Regions from separate parts of the Peribacillus sp. NPDC058002 genome, predicted to be linked through region 1. Evidence: riboswitches for the same ligand, from Rfam matches in the RefSeq annotation. Region 1 holds a riboswitch; the other holds the start of a gene.
The links. Region 1 has a riboswitch for glycine ahead of gcvT (glycine cleavage system aminomethyltransferase GcvT). Riboswitches for the same ligand answer to the same signal wherever they lie in the genome.

Region 2: it holds a riboswitch for glycine, as region 1 does, so the genes downstream of both, ACFVSH_RS15085 (amino acid permease) here and gcvT (glycine cleavage system aminomethyltransferase GcvT) in region 1, are expected to answer to the same signal.

Annotation. Positions count from the first base shown of each region.
Region 1 is NZ_JBHVQU010000026.1:4,309-8,932, forward strand. Features, by position in the region: gene gcvPA (aminomethyl-transferring glycine dehydrogenase subunit GcvPA) at 1-342, opposite strand, end outside; gene gcvT (glycine cleavage system aminomethyltransferase GcvT) at 360-1,466, opposite strand; glycine riboswitch at 1,608-1,691, opposite strand; glycine riboswitch at 1,695-1,782, opposite strand; gene ACFVSH_RS07655 (DEAD/DEAH box helicase) at 2,156-3,844, shown strand; gene ACFVSH_RS07660 (YqhG family protein) at 3,822-4,622, shown strand.
Region 2 is NZ_JBHVQU010000082.1:10,406-15,029, reverse strand. Features, by position in the region: gene ACFVSH_RS15100 (hypothetical protein) at 1-1,230, opposite strand, end outside; partial or broken gene ACFVSH_RS15095 (NAD(P)-binding domain-containing protein) at 1,874-1,948, shown strand; gene ACFVSH_RS15090 (hypothetical protein) at 1,967-2,194, shown strand; glycine riboswitch at 2,474-2,573, shown strand; glycine riboswitch at 2,577-2,633, shown strand; gene ACFVSH_RS15085 (amino acid permease) at 2,985-4,364, shown strand.

The DNA.
Region 1 (4,624 bases):
CGCCTGAAGCTCGCCCTGTGAAATTTCTGGCTGATACGGTGTATAAGCCGTATAAAACTCAGAACGGGATAAAACATGATCGACGATGACCGGTGCGTAATGATCATAGACACCCGCACCAAGGAAGGAAGCATAGTTTTTAAGGTCCGCATTCTTGGCAGCTAGCCTTGATAATTCTTTCATTAATGCAGGTTCCGATTTAGCAGGCTTAATATCGTATTCTCCTTGAAAGCGAACGCTTTCAGGGATATCATTGAAAAGTTCTTGAGCAGAAGATACCCCTATAACTTCCAGCATTTCTTGTTTATCTTGCTCTGTCATGGGTAAATAACGATGTTTCATCTAATGACCATTCCCCTCTATTTACGTGGTTTTTTATAAAAAGGTGTTTGTATGATAACGGCTTTCAAACGCTTGGAACGGATTTCCACTTCGACTTCCGCATCCAGTACCGAAAATTCCTTATCGATAAGTACCAATCCCACGTTTTTCTTCAATGTGGGTGATTGGGTACCGGTCGTGACCTCACCAATGACTTTATCACCGCTGTAGATCTTATACCCATGACGCGGAATGCCACGGTCAATCATTTCAATTCCCACAAGCTTGCGGGGAGCTCCATTCTCCTTTTGCTCAGCAAGAACGGCTTTCCCGAAAAAGTCCACTTCCTTATCCACTTTCACTGCAAAACCAATACCGGCTTCTATCGGGGTGATGTCCGCTGAAAGCTCCTGCCCATACAGCGGCAGCTTCGCTTCAAAACGCAGGGTATCACGAGCACCTAAACCAATCGGCTGAACCCCCTCTTCCTTTCCGGCTTCCATAATCGCCTTCCAAAGGGCAGGACCATTTTCACTGTCACTATATATCTCAAAACCATCTTCACCAGTGTATCCAGTACGGGATACCAACGTGGAGATACCGTTAATCAGGACATTTTCCTTGAACTTGAAAAATCCAATTTCACTTAAGTCAGTATTTCCCGATAGTTTTTGTAATATCTTTTCTGCAGATGGTCCTTGAAGTGCCAGCTGTGTATAGTCACTCGATACATTCGTAATTTGGACATCTTCCGTTAAATTAGCTTGAAGCCAATTGAAATCTTTTTCTGTATTCGCTGCATTGACCACGAGCAGATAGTCGTCCTCTGCCCTTTTATACACGATAAGATCATCAACCGTGCCTCCGTTTTCATAACACATGGCGGTATATTGGGCACCGCCCTGCTGCAGCTTTGATATATCATTAGTCAGCATCTTCTGTAAAAAGGAAAGGCTTCCAGGACCCTTAACATCGACTTCCCCCATATGGGAAACATCGAATAACCCCGCTTTTGTACGTACGGCTTCATGTTCGTCCTTAATACCCGAAAATTGGACAGGAAGTTCCCAGCCGCCAAAATCGATCGTTTTACCTCCGTATTCACGATAAACCTCAAATAGTGGTGTTCTTTTTAAATTGGTCAAAAAATGACCCCCTTCAGATTTTTTTTAAAAATTGATTGGCTTCATTATCAAAAGCTTCTTGTCATTTCGCATCAGGTATATCCTGATTCATGATGTGAAAAAAGCACAAAAAAGGACAGAGAAAGCCCATTTGAGCTTTTTCTCTGTCCTGAAACCTGAAAGTTTACCTATGTAATAGGTTTTCCCCTTTGGTGGCCGTCCCAAAACGGGCGGCGCTCTCCAGAGTTGCGTCCAATAAGAGTTCTTTTGCCTGAGAGATTCACTGCTAAGTTTGCTCCTTCGGCGCTACATCCGTAGTCTCTCCCCTTATCTTCACCCGCATATGAATGGTTCGCCAATGAAAGGAAGCGAAATAGCCCCAAGCATCGGTAAAACCTTTGAGCATCATGGAATGCATTCTCTGCCAATTCTCCTAAAACTTCAGAAACCGTTTGAGTGTCTCCTTCAGTAATCTTGGATAAATTAAGAGCCTATAGCCCATACTAAGAAAACGCGAACTGCAAAATAGATGTACAAAGATTCTTTGTAGCGTTTGGAAATTGAATTTTCTAAATATACTTATATCCTACCCTAAGAAACTTATCTCTGCAATATCTTTTGAAGAGAAATATTTTTCTTACTTCACATACGAAATGTTCGGGTTTTGACCCTTTATTAAGGAAATTATGATTTAAGAGGGAGTTATTTCTATGAAAATCAATATATCCTTCAATTCTGAATGGAATGACGAGCTTCTGCAAAAAATGGAAAATGACGGTCCATGGGGAAATTGGGATCTTTATAAGTTGGCGGTTCAAATGGAGGAAAATCTTATCATCCCTGATTTTGAAGGTTTACAGGCGCCCAAGCACCTTCCGCAGTTAACCCCGCTTCCCCATCAATTGGAAGCAGCGAAGCAAGTGGTGGAAAAGATGAATGGAAAGGCCATTTTAGCTGATGAGGTGGGGCTCGGAAAAACAATTGAAGCAGGCTTGATCCTAAAAGAGTATATGATTAGGGGCCTTGTAAAAAAAGTATTGATCCTTGTTCCAGCCTCCCTTGTCACACAATGGGCTTTTGAATTGAATACCAAGTTTCATATACCTGCAGTTGTTCAGAGAAAAAGTTATGTTTGGGAATCCTGTGATGTAGTCATTTCATCCATCGATACAGCTAAACGCGCTCCACATCGAGATATCATTTTCACTCAGGAATATGACTTCATCATTATTGATGAGGCTCATAAACTTAAAAATAATAAGACGAAGAACTATGAATTCGTCCAAAATCTGAAAAAGAAATTTTGTTTACTCCTGACAGCCACTCCGATTCAAAATAAAGTCGAGGAGATTTTTCACCTCGTTTCGTTATTGAAACCGGGCCACTTGGGAAATGCTTCGCTCTTTTCGGAAAAGTATAAAGGGAAAGGCCGCAACATCATTGAAGATGAACACCTAAAGGAACTGGTCAATACTGTCATGATTCGAAACCGGCGGGCCGATACTGGCATTGAATGGACAAAACGGCATGTGGAAACCATCACCATTGAATTTTCTCCAACGGAACAGGCATTGTATGATGCTGTTTCCAAATTCAAGCCTATTTCGGATGGATCAAAAGGAAGCGCCTTTTCGGCTCTCACCCTCCAAAGGGAAGCATGCAGCAGCAGAGAGGCGGTCTTTTATACTTTAAAGAATATGAAAGAAAAATATGATCAGCCTTCCCCTGACTTTTTGGCAAAGCTTGATGATTTATTTTCTAAGGTGAATGAAACAGTTCAAAACTCCAAGGCTGAAAAAGCTTTGGAACTGATCAAGAAAATTGATGACAAAGTGATTATCTTTACCGAATACCGGGCGACTCAGCTATATCTCCAATGGTACCTTCAGCAGAATGGAATTTCTTCGGTTCCTTTCCGAGGCGGTTTTAAGCGCGGAAAGAAAGACTGGATGAGAGAATTATTCCAAAAGAATATACAGGTATTAATTGCAACAGAAGCTGGCGGGGAAGGGATAAACCTTCAGTTTTGCCATCACTTGATTAATTTTGACCTGCCATGGAACCCCATGAGGCTCGAACAGAGAATTGGACGGATTCACCGCCTTGGTCAGGAAGAAGATGTAATGATTTATAACTTTGCCACGAAAAATACAGTAGAAGAACATATTCTGAAGTTACTATACGAAAAAATAAATTTATTTGAAAAAGTAATTGGAGAATTGGATGATATTCTAACCAAACTGGATATTAACAATATTGAAGAATATTTAATCGATGTGGTCGGCGAGTCCAAAACAGAGGGCGAAATGAAGATCAAGATGGATAATTTTTCATCATTAATCCAATTCGCCCAATCCATGAAGGAAGGTGAGGTTCATGCAGCAACGGGAAATTCATGATTTTTTAAAAACTTACTTTAAGGCCAACGATTGTGAAATACTGGATAATGCGCCGGCCCACCTTACAGTCCAATTGACGATTGAAATGGATAAAGAATTGATGAATAGACCCTTTTATTGGCATTATCTAGAAAAAACAGGTGGCGTTCCGAACCCAGCACAGATGACTTTCATTACCGATCCCGAACAGGCTCCAGCCGATTTAAAGGGAGAAATGATTCATTTTGGCTCCCCACGCCTACATCAGATTATTCAATCAACCAAAAAGCTGGCAGGGTATACTAGACTTTTTGAGGATGCTCCTCCACCAAAGGGCGGCGGAAATAATCCTTTGTTTCCTTGGCTGACCCTGAATGTGAAAATATCCTATCAATGTGACCGTAAAAAAGATACTTTCATGTCGATCGGATTGAATTTAATCTCGGGTGAAATCATGGAAGGGTTTCACCATCGGGTTTTACCTGTAAAGGTCACCCCAAAAATACCGGATTACTCCTTTACGCTTTCACCTTTAATCATGCCCAAGAGTGGATTGGCAAGACTGGATACATACATCAGGACCAGTTTCGAGGATGATGACCATTCCTGGGCGGAGGAAGCAATGCTGCGCTGGCAGAATGATTTGAATTTATTGGAGCATTTTTACAAGGATATGGACGAAAAAAGTGAGAGTTATTATACCGAGAAAGAAGCACTAAAAGCCCAATATGAACCCAACATCAGAATATCCATCATAAACGGAGGATTATTTTACCTGTCAGATAGGGCATTGGGATAAGT
Region 2 (4,624 bases), on a different contig from region 1:
TGAAGTTTTTATATACTTAATGGAAGGTGAAGTTGTATCGGGTTTTGTTAATGTAAATGTAACCGTTGCCGAGCTTTTATTTTGATTACTATCGATCGTTGCAATTTCAAATGAGTACTTACCGTTCAAAACCTTCGATACATTCCACGAGGTCCATTGGATACCGGCATTTTTCTCTGTATTATTGATCGGAGTAGCTAGGATTTTACCTTTTGCGTCTTTTACTTGAACAGTAACCTTTGATTTTTCATTGGTCTCATACTTTAGAAAAACCTTATTCGCTTTTGAGTCATATGATGTATTTGTATTATTAATAACTGGTGCCGTTGTGTCAGGCTTTGTTAATGAAAATGGAACAGATGCTGAACTTGAATTATTACTACTATCAATCGTTCTAATTTCAAAGGTGTATGAACCGGTGCTTACCCTTGAAGCATCCCAAAAGACTAATTGCGATCCTGATGGCTTTTCGTCCCCTGAAACAAGAGAAGCGACGATATCCTCTTTTTCATCCTTAACTTCCACTGTCACATTCGCTTTTTCATTCGTATCAAAGGTTAATTTGACTTGGTCTGTTTTAGTATCATAATACGTTTTTATATCATTAATTGTTGGCGCTGTTTCATCTTTAGGGGCAGGGTCCGGAACTGGTGTTGGGATTGGCGTTGGAATGACAGGTGCCGGGTCCGGCTTTACTGGTTCTACTTCCTCAGGTTCTGGCTTATAAGCTTGTTTTAAGCTTGTCCCTTCATAATAGAATGCAAGAATCTCGCGATACGTATTTCCCTGTTCGCCAGCCTTTTTCGCGCCATACTGGCTTAGTCCGACACCATGGCCGAAGCCTTTTCCTGAAACGTTAATCGTATCCTTTGCAGTATCCACTTTGTCTATTAAAAAGCTTTTCATGAAGCTCAGACCTATAATGTCTCTAATTTTGGAAGCCGCTACATCTTCTAATATTACACTTTGTTGTAGTGCTTTCCCCTTTTCTTTCACCATAAATTCAATCGTAATACTTCCTTTACTCACCCTGCCGCCACTTGTTGGTGCTTGAAGGGTGAGTAAAGGGACAGCGATAATTCTAATATCTTTGCCTGTATAGCCATTTGACTGTAGCCATGCTTTTATATTAGAAATTTCTTGTGTTTGTTCGACTTCCTTCGTATTAGCCCACCATGTATCTGGTTTTGTCAGATCTAAGTTTGTAAGGTCTATTTGATGCTTCTTCACACTAAAGCTCCATGCAGTTTACGGATCATATGGATCGTTTTTGACCATTAAATATGGTCGCTCTGTGCCGCCCCAAACATTTTTGTTGGACTCCGTTTTTCCACCATTGCTAGAGTAAAAAAGAGCATCTGATCCTATGTCGATACGAATACAAAGGTAGTCAATAAGGTTGCAAAAAGAAGTAATTCAAATACAAATAGATTCGTAACGACACAATGGCAAGTAGACGCACAGCTTCCATGTCCATATTGTAGTCAGTGGTTGGCAGCGACTAACTTCTCCAGACATGCCAAGCGACACTTAACAACCACACAGGATATTTTCACGAATGAGAAATTTAGAGAAAAAATCAAAGAAATGATCCAGGCGAAAAAAGAAGAATTAAATTAGAAATTATTATCATTACTGGGATAATCAAGCATTCTCCCTGTAAGGGTGGGGGTTAAATCTTACAAGAAGAATATGTGTTTATCTACCTGCAAAACCAGGCTCTGAAAGGAGAAGAAAGAACCGGAGTAACGTATATCCAAGTAAATAATTTGGATCAATTAGGATTATTATTGTATAACTAGAGACGAGATTTAAAGATTGATTTCAAAGTAGCTAAGCTTGATTCTAATAATTAAGAAGGGACGAATGGACCATGGCAAAACAACAAATCGGTGTGATAGGTTTAGCCGTAATGGGTGAAAATCTCGCATTAAATATTGAAAGTCGAAAAAGGTGGTGAGCGGAAATGAGTAAGGATAAGAAAATCAAGCTAAAGAAGCCAAAGAAGTGGTGGGGATGGGTTCTAGCAATTATCGTCATTGCTAATTTAGCAAGTGGTTGGGACCAAGAGGAAGTTGTTAAAGAAGAGAAGGAGGATGCCCCTAAGCAATCTTTACTGCTGCAAGGATTCTCGCGAGTCTCGCAATACGTCAATTTTCTCTTTTTCCATACATCAATTGTGATAAAAATATAGACAATATTACCTTCCCCCATCTATAGATCTAGACGTATTTTCAATCGACAAAATGCCTAAATCCTTCGTTATTCTAAGCATCGTTCAAAAGTGGATTGGTTTGCACCTACGATACAACAAATTTGATTTTGCATAGCTAATAACTTCTAATTTATGAACTGTCAGAAAAAAATATCGTCTGCGTTTAAAATTCAGAAAATAGGGATTTTTCGGATAGTTGTTGAAATTCCCATTAAAACCCGTTAATATACAACTATTAAAGCAACTTTATATCAGCGGATGATGATTGTGGGAGAGACTAAACGTTGTTTAGCACCGAAGGAGCAAACCCTAAAAAACAGGGAACTAATCTCTCAGGTAAATGGACTACAATTGGACGCGTCTCTGGAGAGAGCCCAAGGCCACCGAAGGAGTTAAACTCTCAGGTAAAAAGACAGAGGAAGTTAGGAAACCCCCTATCTTTCCCCTGCCCTTTTTGTATTTGGAAAGATAAAAAAGGAAAAAGAGAGGAGTGTGCATTGAAATCTGTTAAAAAGAGTTAATCTTTTAATTTCAACGATTACCGCACAATATTTTTTTCAAAAAGGTTGGTAGATTAGAAAAAAATTAAAAAAGGGGACAGAATATGAATCTATTTTGATAAAAATCTATATCCAGTACCTATTAAGGAAAGCGCTTACATTAGTGGGGTCAGTCTCCCAGTACGCTAAGTATTTAACTCATTGAAGGACTGACCCTTTATAAAGAAAAAAATCCAAGTAGCCTATAAAAGTAGAAAGTGGGGAATCGTATGCAGGAACAAAAGTTGGATAGAGGGTTAAAAAACAGGCACGTACAACTCATAGCTATTGGTGGTGCAATCGGAACGGGATTATTTCTTGGAGCGGGTAAATCTATTCATTTAGCTGGGCCATCAATTTTATTTGCTTACTTGATTACAGGCGTCATTTGTTTTTTAATCATGCGCGCTCTTGGAGAACTACTCTTATCTAATTTGAACTATCATTCTTTTGTTGACTTTGTAAAAGACTATTTAGGTAATATGGCGGCATTTGTTACTGGCTGGACCTACTGGTTTTGCTGGATTTCAATCGCAATGGCCGACTTAACAGCAGTTGGTCTTTATACCCAGTATTGGTTTCCTTCCGTACCACAGTGGATGCCAGGTTTAATTGCGCTTGTCATTTTGCTATTTATGAATCTAGCCACCGTAAAACTTTTTGGCGAAATGGAATTCTGGTTCGCATTAATTAAAGTTATCGCTATTCTAGCACTAATTGGTATCGGTATTTTCATGATTATTAAAGGCTTTTCCACAGATTCAGGCGCAGCCAGTTTCACAAATCTATGGAGACACGAAGGTATGTTCCCAAATGGAATAAATGGCTTTATCCTCTCATTCCAGATGGTAGTGTTTGCGTTTGTTGGTATTGAACTTGTAGGACTTACAGCGGGTGAAACAGAAGATCCAGAGAAAGTTATCCCAAAAGCAATCAATAATATTCCTATCCGGATTATAATTTTCTACATTGGCGCACTTATTGTCATTATGAGTGTCTATCCGTGGAACGCAATCATCCCATCGGAAAGCCCATTCGTCCAAGTATTTGTGGCAGTTGGTATCGCTGCAGCTGCCGGTATCGTCAATTTTGTCGTCCTAACATCGGCCGCTTCGGCATGTAACAGCGCAATCTTCAGTACAAGCCGGATGGTATACTCACTTGCCAAAGATAAAAATGCACCTGTGCCATTTGCAAAACTTAATGCCCGTAAAGTACCTTCCAATGCATTGGCCTTTTCAACTGTCGTCATTCTAACTTCCGTTGTTTTGAACTATTTAATGCCCGAAGGAGTATTTACGTTAATTACAAGTATTTCTACAGTATGTTTCATCTTTATTTGGGGAATTACTGTCATCAGTCATTTGAAATACCGCAAAACAAGGCCAGATCTAGCGAAAATGAACAAATTTAAATTACCACTTTATCCAATTTCTAATTACTTGATCCTTGCTTTCCTAGCGTTCGTACTTGTTGTGCTTGCACTTGCGGAAGATACTCGTGTTGCCTTGTTCGTAACTCCTGTTTGGTTTCTTTTGCTGATTGCGATTTATAAGATGCGAAAAACGAAGGTAGATCAGACGAATCAGAGGAAGGTAGTGGGAAATTAAGTGGCAGTCTGCCCGCTTTAATAAGCAACCATTAAGATATATGAATGCTTATATTTTGATGAGAAAGGGATTATTTTAGAATAGTGTTGTTAACGCTTTCAAAATTGCTTGACATAATTAATCACAACTACTATTCTAAATGTACCAAATTGAATAAGCGAATGACAGTTGTGGGAGAGTGCAATGCGACACAAGCCACCGAAGGAGCAAGTTCCAAAAAGACCCTTGGAACAAATCTCTCAGGTAGATGGAACCACAAC